Regions from separate parts of the Exiguobacterium sp. s157 genome, predicted to be linked through region 3. Evidence: predicted binding sites of a transcription regulator. Region 3 holds the regulator's gene; each other region holds the start of a gene.
What was found. Region 3 encodes Rex, which represses fermentation and respiration genes when NADH is low (regulators of the CRP and FNR family bind a similar motif). Its sites were predicted from a motif close to TTGTGAAATATTTCACAA; they were not measured.

Region 1 (5,887 bases), on a different contig from region 3:
ATGATGACGGTCAATTGATGGAACAAGGCGAGCTCGTGATGGATGAAGCCTCCGAAGAATACATACGACACGGTCAACAACAACCCCGAGACAGTGACGATGAGCAACATGAGGAGCGGTAAAATATCAAATTCGAACCGCTGGGTCACTTTCACGTCCTGGTCGTTGATCCGGCGATAGAGTGCCATGAGCACGCCGACGAGCAACATGAGCGCGGTGATGTTCAACCCGTTATAGACGAGCTCCGCGAACAACCCGTGCGCAGCCATCTTGATGGTCGGGATGTTAAAGACGACAATCTGATACGTCTCGATATCAATCAAATCAAACCGCATCCATTGGAACGTCAGCCCGAATGTGATGGCGAACGACCCGAGACATCCCCAGGCAATCAACATATGTTGGGTCCAGCGGTACCAGCCACGTTCCCAGATGAACTTCTGTAAGACAATATTGTTGACGGTCGTGGCGGCGACGGCCTTGCTGGCCCGTTTCTTTTCTGCCTTCATTTGTTTGAGGCTCCGCTTCAATACTTGTGAGGTGGCCGGCCGTGCAAAAAATAACGTCAAGCGGACGACCATCCCAATCATGCAAATGACGGCGGCGATATAGTAGCCGAACAGCGCCATGTCCACGTGCTCAAATCCTGCCGAGGCGATCCATGTCGAGAGCACCAAGACGGTGAATCCTACGAACGACCACTTTGCGGCGGTCGAATAAAAATAACGATCGGACATATGTGTTCCCCCTTCTCTTTCCGAGCGACTTCATAGTTTCATCATAAAGATGACATCTCGACTTAACTGTTACTTTTTTCACAGATAAGCGATTCGAGACGTGACAGAATAATGAACGAAGGAGGCGTTCCCTTATGAAATCATCGCTTAAAATCATGTTATTCCTCACCATCGTGGCCATGCTCGTCGTCTTTTCCATCGGGTTTGTCTTCGCTAACCGGGCGACGACCGAGCCAGACGTCGAAGGATATGTGATTGAAATAAATGAGTCTGACCGCACCGCACTCGTCATCAGCGGCATCACTGCAGAAGAAGCCACGCTCTCTCCTGACACTCTTTTCGCGCAAAGTGAACCGGAAGACGTAAGTTGGTTCAAGTTTCAAGTAAAGGCGACGTTCGAACAAATCGCTGTCGGGGACCACGTCCACATTTGGAAAAAGACCGGCCCAAGTATCTTAAATACTCCGAACCGGTCTTATGTGAAAAAAGTCGCTGTGATCGACTAATATTGACGTTTGCCGTAACGTTCGCTCAGCCATAGGACTAAAAACGCCAAACCAACCAACCATCCACTCCAGACGAGTGCCTGGGTCATATCTCCGTTGATTGTCGCCATATAAATCGCTGTGGCGAGCGTCATCGTCTCGCCCGGGATATTTCCGGCAATCATCATCGTAATCCCAAACTCGCCGATTGATCGGGCGAAGCCGAGGACGAAGCCGCTCGTCAACGCGGGTAACAGCAGCGGAATCGTCACGTAGGTGAACAGTTGACGCTCTGACCCGCCGAGCACGCGTCCGGCCTCATACCATTCCGCATCGAGTTGTTTGAGCCCGAGACGAATCGTTTGGTAGATGAGCGGAAACGCGGCCAAGGCGGACGCGATGACGTTCGCCTGTTTGGTGAACAAGATGGTGACGGGCAAGAACCCACCGATCCCGTTGTTCCCGAGGACCATCAAGGCGTATAACCCGATGACTGTCGGTGGCAAGATGAGCGGCAGTAAAAACACTGTCTCCAGCAGCCGCTTTCCTTTAAATTGACGGTGATGCATGAAATAGGCCGCTCCGAAGGCGAGGACGAAGGCGCTCACCGTCGCCATCATCCCGACTTCGAATGTGAGTTGAAGTGGAGATTGCGTCATTTGGAAAATCCTTTCGCCAAAAAGTGAGCTTGGATCTCATTATCAAACAAACGCGCATAGATATCGCGGACGTATGGATCATGCGTTAAGCGAACTGCCGGATACGAAATCGCACCCGTCGCTTCAAATGGGACCGACTGAATCGACTCGATGTCCGTCGTGAGTTCCGTTTTATAAACGAATCCCGCATTGGCGTCACCTTGTTCGATGAGCGTCAGCACTTGTCTCACGTTTTGGGCGAACATGACTCGCGGCTCCACTTCCTCCCACACATCTTCCCCTTCGAGCGCCACTTTTGCGTAACGACCGGCCGGGACATTGATCGGATCACCGATGACGATGCGAGCACATGTATTTAAGTCGTGCCACGTCTCCGCGCACGGTTTCCCTTTCGGTGTTACGAGCCACAATTCGTTATGCAAGAACATATCCCGCTCTAGAATCGGGATTTGTAATCGGTCGACATCGTCAACGCTCGCGGCTAAAAAGATATCTGCCGGAGACCCGTGATTGATTTGTGCTCGCAAAGCGCCGCTCCCGTTCGTCACGACCCGAACATCAATCCCATCGAATTCCGCTTCAAGTTGTCGCTCGACCTCTTCCAAAGCCGGTCCTAAGCTTGCCGCTGCTAGGATGGTCACGGTGTCCTCCGAATCTGAACTCGACCAGACTTGACTTAGTAATAAGGCGACTGCCATCCCTATGATGACTCCACTCACCCGTTTCATGATTGATCACTCCTTTGCTTCTCTTTTATCGTAGCGATTGCTTCGCCTCCCATCTGTATCAAACGTCACAAAAATACACCCCTACGTCAGTAGAGGTGTGCCCTTATTAAGCGAACGTGCGCGCCCGCGGGAATAAAATGTTGTTCTCGAGATGAATATGTTCGAACGTATCCGATTCGAGCGCTTCTAACCGTTGATAGACAAGACGATACGTCCCACACGCACCTTCAGGCGGCGTATAGTCGTTCGTGATGTGCCGAAGCTCTTTCAAGATGTCACCCGCTGCTGCATGTTCTGACTCGAGCGAAGCCAAAATGTCATCAAGCTCCCGTCTCGTTTCAGCTGTCGGTGCCGTCTCATGACGAAGCAACGTCGGGAAGTCTTCCGTCTCTTCTTTGACGATATGTTGTTCAAGTTCCACTTTCAATTGATTGAACAGTTGATGAATGCGTCCGAGGTGCGGATGGTTTTGTCCGTGAACCCGGAACACTTTTGTCACATATGGTGTGAGCTGTGGCAATTCGTCCGTCAAAAACTGGTGATGCTTATAAATGATGTGCTCAATCAATTCCGATGAAGAAGCAGCATCCCAATCGATGCTCTTCTCGTTCATCTCTTGCTTGCGTTGATAGAGCGCATTGACTTCTTCTAAAATATCTTCTGTCGACCGTTTCGATTTGTCAGTCGCTTCAGCGAGTGGTCGGTTGCCACCACAACAAAAATCGATTCGGTTCCGTTTGAAGATGTCTGCTGCTTGCGGGCATTGTTTGACGATTTCAGATACGTGCGTATCGCCCGTGAATGTCTGTGTCATCTGTCATAACCTCCATATTCGTTTTGACATGTTTAGCGTAGCAAGAGTTTGACGACAAAAATGTGAAATACGTCACATTTAGGTGAACGGGATTGCCGCGTTCCAAATTTGGACACAAAACAGCCCCTCATTTTGTGAGGGGCGTCGATTAATGGGAAGGCGTTTCAAATTGCTCTGCCTCGGTCGATCCGGCCAATGCCGTCGTCGACGACTGGCCTCCAGAAATGACGAGTGACACTTCATCAAAGTACCCGGTCCCGACTTCGCGCTGGTGACGTGTCGCCGTATAGCCATGCTGCTCCGCCGAGAATTCAGCTTGCTGCAACTCGGAATAGGCAGCCATCCCGCGGGCTTTGTATCCGCGTGCGAGTTCGAACATTCCGAAGTTGAGCGAGTGGAAACCAGCGAGCGTGACGAATTGGAACTTGTACCCCATCGCACCAATTTCTTGTTGGAACGTTGCGATTTCCTCGTCTGACAGCTTCTTCTTCCAGTTGAACGAAGGTGAGCAGTTGTAAGCAAGCAGTTTGCCCGGATATTTCGCGTGAATCGCATTTGCGAATTGGCGTGCCTCATCCAAATCGGGCTCGGACGTCTCGCACCAGACGAGGTCGGCGTACGGTGCGTAGGCAAGACCACGCGCGATTGCCTGCTCGATGCCTGCCTCGGTGCGGTAAAACCCTTCCGGTGTCCGGTCACCGACGATGAACGGATGGTCGATTGGGTCGATGTCGCTCGTAATCAAGTTCGCGGCGTGGGCGTCGGTCCGGGCGACGATAATCGTCGACACCCCCATGACGTCTGCCGCGAGACGTGCGGCAATCAAGTTTTTCACGGCCGTCTGTGTCGGGAGCAACACTTTGCCGCCGAGGTGACCGCACTTCTTCTCTGAAGAGAGTTGATCCTCCAAGTGGACGCCGGCTGCACCCGCCTCAATCATCGCCTTCGTCAACTCGAACACGTTGAGCACACCGCCGAAACCGGCTTCCATGTCAGCGACGATCGGGGCGAACCAATGCGTATCGCCTTTCCCTTCCGCCGTTTGAATTTGATCGGCCCGTTGAAGCGCCTGGTTAATCCGTTTGACGACGCTCGGCACCGAGTTAGCCGGGTATAGGCTTTGGTCCGGGTACATGTGTCCCGACAAGTTCGCATCGGCGGCGACTTGCCATCCGCTCAAATAGATGGCTTCGAGACCCGCCTTCACTTGCTGGATGGCCTGGTTCCCCGTCAACGCGCCGAGCGCGTGGACGTAGTCTCGTTCGTGGAGTAACTCCCATAACCGTTCCGCTCCTTTTGTCGCGAGCGTATGCTCGATTAGGACAGACCCCCGAAGCCTCATCACGTCTTTGACCCCATATGGACGTTCGACCCCGTTAAACCGTTCCGACTGTAACATATCCTCTAGTTGCATTTGTTGTTCATTCATATCCATTCCTCCTGTATTATATTAATTTATATATTTATCGTTTGTTATATAACAGATAATGCAAGCTTAATCCAAGTATGCACAGCATTCGAGCGCCGCTTTGAATGACGAGTGCTCCATCCCGCAGCAACGACAGACGTTTTCTTCGTCACGATCTTCTGGTTTACGGAATATGACGACCTCTTCGACCGGCTCTCTCATGATTTGGAGCGACCCGTCGGCCCGGTCGAGCACGAGGCGCATCAAATCGTTCCCATAGACGAACGCCGTGTTAGCGAGCGCCGCTGTCGATTCCCCCGAGACGATCCGACGGACGACCCAACGTTCAATCAACTGTTCGCTTTCGATTTTTTTCGTTGTCATGATGATGCTCCTCCTTTTAAATTCGGTTCTAATGTCACTTGTTGTAAAAACTGTCGGCGGCGCCGGTGCAGGATCGGTTCCGTATATCCATTTGGTGATGCATCGCCTTCGAACACTAACTCTTTCGCCGCTTGATAGGCGATGGAGCAGTCTACATCTGGCGTCATCGGACGATAGTGCGGATCTTCCGCGTTTTGCGCGTCGACGACCTCGGCCATCCGGTAAAGCGTCACTTCGACTTGTTCACGGCTACAGATTCCATGGTATAGCCAGTTGGCGACATGTTGACTCGAAATACGAAGCGTTGCTCGGTCTTCCATCAACCCGACATGATGAATATCGGGCACTTTCGAGCAGCCGACACCTTGCTCGACCCAACGGACGACGTAACCGAGCAACCCTTGCAGGTTGTTCTCGAGTTCCTCGTTCACTTCCTCATCTGTATAGAGACGCGTGGCGAGTGGTACCTCGAGCAGACGCCCTCGCTCAGTTGCTGGATTAAACGAACGATTCGCCAACTCACGCTGAACGTCAAACGCATCGACTTGATGGTAATGCAGCGCATGAAGCGTGGCCGCCGTCGGGGACGGCACCCAAGCCGTCGTCGCCCCGGACCGGACATGATTGCTTTTTTCACGCATCATGTCGCGCATCCGATCGGGCATCGCCCAC
Region 2 (5,887 bases), on a different contig from region 3:
TCATACGTTCCCGTCTCTACGACGCTACCGCCTTCCATGACGATGATGTGATCGAAGCGCTCGAGCCCGGTCAGGCGATGGCTGACCATGACGAGTGTCGATGACTCGGCACGGCGGAAGACTTCGGCGAACACGTCCGCCTCGGTCCGCGCATCGAGGGCCGACGTCGCTTCATCGAGAATCCAGAGCACCCCGTTCTTCAAGAGCGCCCGGGCGATGGCGAGCCGTTGCCGTTCTCCGCCCGACAAGTTCGCCCCTTTCTCGAGGACAGGCTCATCGAGTGAGAAACCGAGCCGGACGCTCGTGAGCGCCGCTTCCATCTCAGCGTCGGTGAACTCTCCGGCGAGCGCCAAGTTCTCGCGCACCGTCCCGAAGAAGAAGTGATTCTCTTGAAGGACGACGCTGGCTTCACGCCAAACCGATGCTTGGGTCACATCATCCAAGCGTTGCCCATTCAATCGGATCTCACCGGAATCAGGTCTGACGAAAGCGAGCAACAGTTGCAGGAGCGTCGATTTCCCTGAGCCGCTCGGCCCGACGATGACCGTCTTCGTTCCGCTTCGTAACGTCACATCCACGTCGCTCAGGACGTCGCGGTACGTATCCGGATAGCGATAGGTCACGCGCTCGAACGATACGTCTGGAGCGGATTCGAGTACCATGTCCGTCCGGGTGGCCTCGGCCGCGACGATTGCTTCACTCGGCTCGACGACTTCGAGCAGTCGATCGGCCGCTTGCTTGCTGTCGGCAAAGTGGCCTGGGAAGACCGCCATCGGTGTCGCGTTCTCAAACGCGGTGAGCGACATCATGATGAGCATGGCCAAAAATAGGCCGTTCAACTCGCCGTCGACGACGAGATACGCCCCGATGGCAAGAACACCCCACGAGACGAGCAGGGATGCCGCCACGACGAGTGACGAGTTGAAGAACTGATTCGTCACATCCCGCTTCTGCGCTTCGGCGTAACGGTCACTCTGTTCGAGCAGCTCGCCGCGTGTCCGTCCAAGTTGATGATGAAGCAACAAATCGCGATATCCGTACATCATCTCTGTCATCCCACTCGACAGGTCACCCCGTAAGGCGCGAAGCTCGCGGTCGTGCTTGGCACAGATTCGGGCGAAGAACGCCGGAATCAAAAAGCCGGTCACGAACACACCGAACAAAATCCAGAGGCTGACCCACATCGAGAAATACGTGACGAAAAAAATCGTACTCAAGAAGACGAGCACCAAGATAATCGGCGGATAGAATACCCGTAAAAAGTAGTTTTGCAAGCTCTCGACGTCACCGACGACGCGAGCGAGCAAATCTCCGCTCCGATACTTGGCAAAGATGCTCGGCACGAGCGGTTCGAGCTGGCGGTAAAACCGGACCCGCAACTCGCTCAAAATCGTGAACGTCGCCCGGTGCGAGGCAAGGCGCTCTTGATAACGCGCACTCGCCCGAATCACACCGAACAATTTAATCAAAACGACAGGCACCATGAGCGCATAGAGCGGCGGTACGAGACCGGCCCGTGAGACGAGGTAACCGCTCGCCGCGAACAAGGCGACGGCCGCGATGCCGGCCACGTACCCAAAGAAGATCGAGAGGACGATATCCTTCTTCTCGCGCATCATCCATTTCGTGATCGTCCAAAGTGAGTTCATCCTCTCACCCCTTTCTGTAGCGTGAACAAGTCAGCGTATTGCGGAACGCTGAGCAATTCGTCATGCGTACCTTGGGCGAGGAGCTTCCCATCGTCCATGAACCAAATCGCGTCCGCCTGCTTGATCGTATGCAAGCGATGCGCGACCGTGACAAGCGTCGCCTCGCGCGACAACTCCTCAATCGAGCGCCGAACGATTTGCTCCGTCACTAAATCGAGCCCTGTCGTCGGTTCATCGAACAAGATGATGCCCGGTCGTTTCAAGAAGGCGCGGGCCAAGGCGAGCCGTTGCCGTTCGCCTCCAGACAATCCATAACCGCCTTCACCGAGTTCGGTATGAATGCCGTTCGGCAATTGCGCGATGACATCGTTCAATCCGGCTGCATTCGCGGCTTCAAGGATGTTTATCTCGTCGGCCGTTTCCCCGAGGGCGATATTATCGGCGACGGTACCGGCGAACAAATACGGATTTTGTGAGATGTAGCCAATCGTGTCATACCATGACGAATCGGTGTATGTCTCGAGCGGTTCTCCGTCGACGAGGACACGTCCACTGTCCGGTTTCACGAGCCCGGACAACACGTTCAATACGGTCGTCTTACCGGACCCGCTCGCCCCGACGAGCGCCACGTGGGCACCGGCAGGAATCACACCGCTTAATGGATGCAGCGTAAAGCGTCCACCTTCATAGGCGAACGAGACGGCGTCGAGCTCGAGGTCGGGTGTCGGGCTCGTCAACGTCCGGTCGCCCCAGGTCAAGCGTTCATCCGGTGCATCGAGCGCCTCGAAAATACGGTCGGCCGCCCCCATGCTGCCTCGTCCGGTGTGGAACGCACCGCCGAGGTCTTTGATGGCCAAATAGTATTCCGGGGCCAAGACGAGAATCAAAAAGCCGGAGAAGAACGTCAAGTTCTCCCAGACGACCATTTGGAGCGCCACTTCGAGTGCGACGACGCCCGTGCTGAGCATCGAGATGAACTCGAGCATGAGACCCGACAGGAACGCCGTCTTCAAGACGACCATCGTCGCGTCGCGGAAATCGAGACTGCTCTTTTCAATCGCTTGCGCCTCACGCTCGGTCCGACCGTATAGTTTGAGCGTCGTTAATCCTTGCAACACGTCCAAGAACTTGCCGGAGAACTGATTCATTTTCTCCATCTGCTGTTCTGACTTCTTCTGGGTCGCAATCCCGATGATGATGAAGAAAATTGGGATGAATGGAGCCGTCACCATCATGATGACGCCTGAAATCCAATGTTGGCTGAAGACGACGACGAGAATGAGTAGTGGAATAATCGACGTTTGAATGACTTGCGGCCAATATTGGCTAAAGTAGGCATCGACTTCGTCGACCGCGTCCATGAACACGCTCACCTTTTTACCGGATTGACCGGATAGTGACGTCTCAATCGGATTCGACGTATAGCGGTCGAGCAATTGCAATCGGAGTGTTCGTTTCGCCTTTTCTGACAGGCTCGCTCCAATCCTCCCCGACATATAGCCGAAACCAGCTCGTGTGACGAGCGCGAGGATGAGCCACCCGAGCGTCGGAACGATGCTTTCAAACGATGCATTTTTTAAAAAGACTTGATCGACAATGTCGACAATCAAATAGGCTTGAGCTAAAATCGACAACCCGATCATCACTGCCGCGATGATGAGTCCGACGATATGGCGTTTTTCTGCTAAAGCGAGAGCTTGCAGTCGTTTCACTGCGTTCATCCTTTCTATCAATCAGGAGACTTTTTCTTTGTGAGGATTCTCACTAATTATACCTGATGCACCCTTGCAAGGCGAACGCTTCGCTTCCTCAGACATGCAAAAAACGCCACGTCCCACACGCGGCGCCATCACAGCGACTGTTCAAAATATTCAGGATGACCGATCATCAATTCCCGCGCATCAAATTGAAGCACGTCTTCTTTTCGCAACCGCGACAAGATGTTCGATACGGTCTCTCGTGACGTGCCCGACAAGCGCGAAATCTCAATCGTCGTGAACGGGCAGCGGACACGAACGCCCGTCGCTTCCGCCTCCCCGAGGTCTTCAATCAAGTAATGAATCGTGTTGAGCACCCGGTCGGTCGCACTCGGTGTGATGATGTCCTGGACACGGCGCTCGTGCAAATCGAGAATCCGGTTCATCTGTCCGACGATGTGGAGCAACATCGATGCGTTCCGCGAGACGAGTTGTTCGAATCGATCGGTCGGCATATAGATGACCTCGATATCGGTCAACGCCTCGGCTGAATGTTGATAGTACGGTTCCGTCAGCAAGCCGCGATACGGGAACAACTGCTTCGGTTTCAAGTAGTCCGTATATTGATGTGTCGCCGTCTCGTTGCAACGTTCAAGCTTCACATAACCGCTAATCAAGAAATAGACCCGTTCCCGGGGATCGCCCTCTATGAACAAGAGTTGACCTTTCCGATACGTGCGGCAATAGACATGCGGCAACAGCGCCTCGAGCTCTCGTGTGGCACATTTGGCGAACACATCAAGCTGTCTCAAATCGTCCACCGTCCATTTTGGTTTCATGTCGCATCCTCCAATCCATCTTGCCTCTCTTTTAAGTATAAAGCGACCTCTTATTGAAAACGCTTACAAAATCCGACGATTTTCTGACAAAAAAAGAAGGGCATGAACCGCCCCTCTTCGTCACAATAAAGTATTCAGTCGAGCATCAATTCCATGATCGCGTCTTGCAGGTCGCGATCGAGTTCGAGCGCATGTAAATCGAACAGCCATGCTTCGAGTCGCGTCTTCGCCGCCGCTGACCGGTATAACCGGTCTTTTAAATCGTATGAGATTTCCGCACGGTCCAAGAAGCGATACAACCGATCGAGACGATGGTCGTTCGCCGTCACATCGACCGGGAGTTCCACGGTCAGCTCGTCTCTGATCGGTCCGAGCTCGAGGCGAAGCGTCTGTGTCTCCCGTTTGTATTCACCAGACCCGGTCACCCCTCGAAGGAGCAACGTGACATGGCGGTCCACCGGTAACACAGACCGGTCACCTGTCACTTGGATATGAAGGCTCCGTTCCTCCCAATCGAGCGTGAACGTCGTCTCGGCGTAGGCTCCCGTCTCATAGCCACGGTCCTTCCCATTGTCTTCATAGAGCGTGAACGTGTTCGAGGCGCCTGGGAAGATGAGCACTTCCAAATCGGCCGGGTTGTCGGTATCGTTTCGACCCGAATGGTGTGGTGCCATCGGGATAATCGCCCCGGCTTTGGCGAACACCGCCTGATCTTCGAGCCCACGGAACATGCGAACCGATTTGTCTCCGCTGTAGCGATGACCCGTGAAGAAGTCGAACCAGTCGCCTTTCGGTAGCCAGACGTTCGTCGCCGCCACGTGGAGCTGTCGATTCATCGGTTCGACGATTGGGGAGACGATGAGTTCACTGCCGAAGTAATACTCATTCGGCACCTCATATGCCGCGTCTTCGTCCGGGTGCTCGTAATACATCGGTAAGACGAGCGGCAAGGCGCCGACATGATTTCGCCAGTTCATCGTATAGGTATATGGAATCAATTGATGGCGCAGACGCAGGAACGTCTTCATCGACCGTTCCGCCTCGAGACCGAAGCGCCACGGCTCCTTGCCGTTGAACGTACTCAATGTCGAGTGCAGTCGCATAATCGGGCTGAATACACCGAATGCGACCCAGCGCGCGGCGAGTTCATCATCTTTCGACCCACGATAATGGCCGCCGATGTCATGACTCCACCAGCCATAGCCGATATTGGCCGCCGTCGCTGTAAAGTATGGTTGGAAGGCCAGGGACGCCCACGAAATCAACGTGTCGCCCGAAAAACCGACCGGATACCGATGGCTGCCCGGCCCGGCGTAACGGGAGAAGATGAGCGGACGGTTGCCGTCACGGGCGATGTCGGCCGCATGATAGTGATTTAACATCCAGAGCGGGTCGAGCCCCTCCATTTTCGAGGTCGAGCCTTGTTGCCAGTCAATCCACCAAAAATCGACGCCGTCGACTTCATGCGGATGGTGCATCTGCTCGAAATAAGCTTGAATGAAGCGCTTATCAGAGAAGTCGAACGGAATGCGGTCACCCTGGGACGGGTCGATGCCCATCGCCTCGGCCATCGCCGTATACTGATCTTCGAAGGCACGCACGCCGTCCGCCGGGTGCAAGTTCAACGTGACGAGCAGACTCTCTTGTTTGAGCCACGTCAAGAAGCCTTTCGGGTCCGGGAACAGGTTTTTATTCCATGAAT
Region 3 (5,887 bases):
CGCCTTGACGATGCGGACGTGCGGAGCGAGCTCCTGCAGATGTTCGGCCCCTGATTTCCCTTCCGGCCGCTCGATGGCGTCAAACTCTTTCGCAATCGGATTCGTCACGTCGATGACAATCTTATCGTCCAAGTCCCGGAGCGATTGAATCAAATCGACGGCCGCCGCGAACGGCGTCGTCAGCAACAGGATTTGCGCGTTCGACGCCACTTCTTGGAGCGACATCGTCCCCTCGCGCTCCGAGCGCGTCCCGTACAACACTTCATAGCCAACGTCCTCGAACTTGCGCCCGAGCGTCCGTCCGACTTTCCCTGCTCCTAAAATACCAATCTTCATATAGTCCGACTCCCCTTCACAGTTCTTCGTCTGCGTGCCGTAGCCTTTCTCTTACCCCTTCCCCGGCTTCAGACGAAGAAAAACCTGTGTGCATTGTACGCTTGCCACCAATTTATATGGTAAAATTTTTATATCATATGTGAGATAGGAGCCATGCTTATGCAACGTCCGCTTCGCAAATCCGCCACGAACCGCTCACTCTTCGGTGTCTGCGGCGGCATCGCTGAATACTTCGAATTATCCCCGCTCGGCGTTCGTCTGCTCTTTTTAATCGTACCGGGGAACGTCCTCATCTACATGATTCTCGCCAACTCGATGAAGGACGCCCCACGCTATCTATAAAAAAACTCGGAAGCCGCGGCTCCCGAGTTTTTTTATGCGTTGACTTTATCTTTCATCGCCGCGAGCGCCCCACTGTTGATGAAGTGCCATGGCTTGTTGTAGTGCGGTTGGAAGAAGAAGTCGACATAGGCAAGCTCTTCAACCGTCATCTCGTTTTGGATGGCGAGCGACAACGTGTTGACCGCTTGCGTCATGTCCGCTTTCGAGAGGACTTGTCCTCCGACGACGCGGTGTGTGCCGACTTCATAGACGAGTTTGAACTGAACCGGTTCCGCTGTCGGCATGAACTCCGGACGGTACGCATCCTCAATCATGACGCTCTCGACGTCAAGACCGAACAGGCCGGCCGCTTCTTCCGTGAGACCTGATGAAGCAATGTTCCAATCGTAGAGACGGAGACCTGACGTTCCTTGCGTCCCTTGATAACGGACACGCGGTGCAATCAAGTTCTCTGCGACGAGCGTTCCCATGCGGACGGCGTTCGTCGCGAGCGGGATGTAGGCGTGTGTGCGCGCCGGGTTGTAATAGACGGCACAGCTGTCACCAGCCGCGAAGACGTCCGGGTTGCTCGTGCGCATATACTCGTCGACGATGATGGCGCCGTTGCCGAGCATGTCGACTTGGCCTTGAAGGAGTCCCGTGTTCGGGCGGAAGCCGACACAAAGGATGACGAGGTCGGCCTCGAACTCACCTTTATCGGTCACGACGTGTGTGACGTTTCCATCTGTACCACGGAACGCTTCGACCGTCTGGCCGAGCTCGAGGTCGATGCCGCGTGACGTCATATCTGCTTCAAGTTGATCCGTGAACGATTTGTCGAGATATTTGTTCAAGATGCGGTCGGCGCTATCGATGAACGTGACGTGTTTGCCGTACACTTCGAACGCTTCGACGAGCTCGACGCCGATATAGCCGGCACCGATGACGGCGATGTTCGTCGCGTCTTTTGCCCGCTCGATGATGCGTTGGGCGTGGCCATAGTTTTTGCAGAGCTCAATCCCAGTCATCTCGATGCCAGGAAGCGTCGGGACGATCGGCCATGAACCAGTCGTGACGATCAAACGGTCGAACGTGTCATAGACGTCTTCTCCCGTGTCTAGGTTTTTCGCATGGACCGTCTTCGCTTCCGTGTCGATGTTCAACACGTCGTGCTTCATGCGCATCGTCGCACCGAGTTCTTCGAGTTCGGTCGGTGACGCGTAGAAGAGCTCTTCAGCACGTTTGACGACACCGCCAACGTGGAGGGCGATCCCACACGAGAGGAAGCTGACGTTGTCGTTGCGCTCATATACCGTGATGTCGAGATTGTCGTGCTTGGCGAGTAATCCTTTGACGGCTGCTGTTCCTGCGTGTGTACATCCGATGACTGCGATTTTCATATGGTTGTCTCTCCTTTGAGTGTTAGGCAAGTTAGTGTTTGTGATAAATATCACATTTACTTTCTGAACTTAGTGTACTATTTCACAAGAAGGTTTGACAATCCTTTTGCTCACTTTTTCACGTAAATATGTCGAAAGTTTGAACACCCACTGTGACAACAAAAAAGCACCGTCCCGTTAAGGAACGATGCTCACTTCTCATTCATTTGTTTCATCAAATCCATCTGCTCTTTCACCATCGCCTCTTTCTCACGACGGAGCACGCCCCGGTACGTGATGCGTGAAATCGATAAGCTGATTTCATACAAGAAGAAGAGCGGCAATGACACCATGAGATGCGACGTCAAATCCGGCGGCGTGATGAACGCGGCGATGACGAACAAGGCGAAGTACGCATACTTCCGAATTTTTGATAAGAAGTACGGCGTCACGACACCGATGCGCGTCAAGAACATCGTCACGACCGGCAACTGGAACAACAGTCCGAATGGGATGGTCAGTTGCAGCAAGAACGTGAAGTAGTTCGACGCCCCGATGATTTGCGTTAGCCCGAGGTCTTGCCCGAGGTCCGTCGAGATATCGAGGACGAGCGGGAACAACCAATAATAGGCGAACGCGAGACCGATCAGGAACAAGATGAAGATGATCGGGATATAGGCGAGCGTCGCTTTCCGCTCGTTCGGATGCAGACCAGGTGCGACGAACGCCCACAGTTGATACAGTAGAAACGGACCGGATGTGACGAGCCCGATGACGAGCGCCAAGTTCAAGTAAATCATGAGCGGGTCCGCGACCCCAAAGGCGTTCAGTTCGAGCCCTCGTTCGACGAGGTCCGCCTGCAGATAGGCGAGCACGTATTTGACACTCGGCAAAGCGATCAAAAAGAAGGCAAAGACGACAAATGCCGACAGCATCAGTCGTCTCCGCAGCTCTGTCAAGTGATCGGACAGCGCCCGCTCTTGATCAGGTTGATGATTCATGATTACTGCTCTTTCTTCTCAAGTTCTTTCTTATCTTTCTCGTCATGTTCGTTCATCATGCCGTTCGTGGCATTTTTGAACTCACGGAGCGTTTGACCAGCGGCGCGTCCGAATTCAGGCAATTTCTTCGGCCCGAAGATGATGAGCGCGACGATGGCGATAATGAAGATACTTGCGCCTCCTGGAATACCGACGACGAGCAACGATGATAGTAATTCCATTATTGATGGACCCCCTCAGCAGATGGATAGTGTTGCATAAAGTAAATGAGCGACTGGAGTTCGATCGACAAGTCGATGTGATGGACGCGGACCGTGTCCGGCACCGTAAGACGGGCCGGCGTGAAGTTCAAGATGCCTTTGATGCCGAAGCGGACCAAGTCGTCCGCGACAGGCTGCGCATAGGCAGACGGCACCGTTAAGATGGCGACGTCAATCTTGTTCTGTTTCATGATCTGTTCCATCTCATCGACGTGATGAATCGGGACACCGGACATCGTCGTGCCGACTTTTGTCTCGTCTGCGTCGAACCCGACGACGATATGTGTGTTATTGTTTTTAAGGAAGTTATAGTTGACGAAAGCTGTCCCAAGATGACCAACCCCGACTAAGGCGACGTTCGTAATCTCGTCCTGATTCAGTGTCTTACGGAAAAAGTCTAACAGATACTGTACGTTATAGCCATATCCCTTTTTACCGAGCGCACCGAAGTACGAAAAATCGCGACGGATCGTGGCCGAATCGACCTTGACCGCCTCGCTCAGTTCAGCAGAAGAGACACGCTGTTTTCCTGATGAATGTAGGCTTTGGATAAACCGATAGTATAGTGGCAACCGTTTGGCTGTCGCTTGCGGAATCTTTGGTTCGTTTTGACTCAACGGAAAGAGCCTCCTTTTTACGACGCGTTTCAAACGAATCTAATTTCATACACCTTGATTGTAAACGAATTCACATGACCACTCAATGAATATACCTGAAATGGGGAAGAAATAAAGTATACTAAATAGAGAGAAAGGGGTTTTTTCACTTGATCCTACTGCAAGTCAATAACTTATCGAAATCATTCGGCGTCGAGCCGATTTTAGAGAACGTCAAACTCGAGATTCAAGAAGGCGAACGTGTCGCCCTCGTCGGCCGCAACGGCGCCGGCAAATCGACGCTGCTCAAAGTCATCGCCGGGGAATACAACTACGATTCAGGTGACATCATGAAGCCGAAAGACGTCACCATCGGCTATCTCGCCCAAGATTCAGGGTTAGAGTCGAACGAGACGATTTGGAACGAGATGCTCACCGTCTTCACCGATTTGATCGAACAGGAGAAGACGCTCCGCCGCATGGAACAAGACATGGGTTCTGAGCGCATCTTGAACGACCCGGCCGCCTATGAGCGTCTGCTGTCGTCTTACGATGAAGAACAACACACGTTCAAAGACCGCGGTGGCTATCAATATGAGGCGACGATCCGCTCCGTCCTTCACGGGATGCGTTTCTATCCGGACGACTTCGAACGCCGCATCGATACGCTCTCCGGCGGACAACGGACACGTCTCGCCCTCGCGAAGATGCTGCTCCAAAGTCCCGACCTGCTCATCTTGGATGAGCCGACGAACCACTTGGACATCGAGACACTCGGCTGGCTCGAGAAGTATTTGAGCGGCTATAAAGGCGCCGTCCTCATCGTCTCCCACGACCGCTACTTCCTCGACCGCGTCGTATCGGTCGTCTATGAGCTGTCCCGCCACCGCAGCCGTCGCTTCGTCGGCAACTACACGAAGTACCTTGAACAGAAGGCTGCCATTTACGAGCAAGAGAAGAAGCAGTTCGATTCGCAACAAGAAGAGATCGCCAAGATGCAGGACTTCATCCAGCGTAACATCGCCCGGGCAACGACGACGAAGCGGGCCCAGAGTGTCCGCAAGCGTCTCGAGAAAGTCGACCGAATGGAAGCGCCGGACGGTGATGAGCGTAGTGCCGTCCTCTCGTTCTCGATTAAACGCCAAAGTGGGAACGACGTGTTGAGCGGCAGCGACCTCGCCATCGGCTATGAGGAACCAATCGCCCAGCAGCTCCGCTTCCAACTGCAGCGCGGCGAATCGGTCGCCCTCGTCGGCCCGAACGGAGTCGGCAAATCGACGCTCTTGAAAGTGTTGACGAAACAACAGCCGGCCCTTACCGGTGACATCCGCTACGGTACCGGCGTCGAAATCGGCTACTACGACCAGGAGCAACAGAACTTGTCGGATGCCAACCGCGTCATCGACGAGATTTGGAACGATTGGCCGCTCATGCGCGAACAAGAAGTGCGGAGCCTGCTCGGCCAGTTCCTGTTCAGCGGCGACGACGTCATGAAGCGCGTCCATGAACTGTCGGGTGGAGAGCGGGCCCGTTTGACGCTCGCGAAACTGAAGCTCGAGCAACCGAACTTGCTCATCTTGGATGAGCCGACGAACCACTTGGACCTCGACTCGAAGATGATTCTCGAGAACGCCCTCGTCGACTATCCGGGCACGATCCTATTCGTCTCGCACGACCGCTACTTCATCGACCGGCTCGCGACGCGCGTCTTAGAGATCACGCCGAACGGCATCGACGAATACCTCGGCGATTACTCATATTATGTCGAGAAGAAAGAAGAACTTGAAGAACTGGCCCGACTCGCCCGCGAAGAGACGAAACAAGTCATCGTCAAGAAACAGCGCGCCGACAAGGAGCAGCAACGTGAGGAACGCCGGATGAAACAACGGATCGAGGAAATCGAGCTCACCATCGAACAACACGAGGCCCGTCTCGAGGAAATCGAGCAGCTCTTGTGTGAACCGGACGTCTTCAACGACTTCGCTCGGGCACAG

Region 1: the regulator Rex is predicted to act here: its motif matches at 3,484-3,501, upstream of ric (iron-sulfur cluster repair di-iron protein).
Region 2: the regulator Rex is predicted to act here: its motif matches at 3,399-3,416, upstream of cydD (thiol reductant ABC exporter subunit CydD).

What each region holds. Positions count from the first base shown of each region.
Region 1 covers NZ_JACSLQ010000003.1:156,819-162,705, forward strand. The annotation lists gene KNP67_RS08000 (MFS transporter) at 1-737, opposite strand, end outside; gene KNP67_RS08005 (DUF3221 domain-containing protein) at 872-1,243, shown strand; gene modB (molybdate ABC transporter permease subunit) at 1,240-1,881, opposite strand; gene modA (molybdate ABC transporter substrate-binding protein) at 1,878-2,609, opposite strand; gene ric (iron-sulfur cluster repair di-iron protein) at 2,716-3,423, opposite strand; gene aceA (isocitrate lyase) at 3,572-4,852, opposite strand; gene KNP67_RS08030 (hypothetical protein) at 4,919-5,215, opposite strand; gene KNP67_RS08035 (malate synthase G) at 5,212-5,887, opposite strand, start outside.
Region 2 covers NZ_JACSLQ010000002.1:114,946-120,832, reverse strand. The annotation lists gene cydC (thiol reductant ABC exporter subunit CydC) at 1-1,649, opposite strand, end outside; gene cydD (thiol reductant ABC exporter subunit CydD) at 1,646-3,370, opposite strand; gene KNP67_RS04430 (Crp/Fnr family transcriptional regulator) at 3,499-4,185, opposite strand; gene KNP67_RS04425 (glycoside hydrolase family 31 protein) at 4,320-5,887, opposite strand, start outside.
Region 3 covers NZ_JACSLQ010000008.1:9,833-15,719, reverse strand. The annotation lists partial or broken gene KNP67_RS13220 (NADPH-dependent F420 reductase) at 1-339, opposite strand, end outside; gene KNP67_RS13215 (PspC domain-containing protein) at 496-678, shown strand; gene KNP67_RS13210 (FAD-dependent oxidoreductase) at 711-2,057, opposite strand; gene tatC (twin-arginine translocase subunit TatC) at 2,249-3,037, opposite strand; gene KNP67_RS13200 (twin-arginine translocase TatA/TatE family subunit) at 3,040-3,258, opposite strand; gene KNP67_RS13195 (redox-sensing transcriptional repressor Rex) at 3,258-3,914, opposite strand; gene KNP67_RS13190 (ABC-F family ATP-binding cassette domain-containing protein) at 4,064-5,887, shown strand, end outside.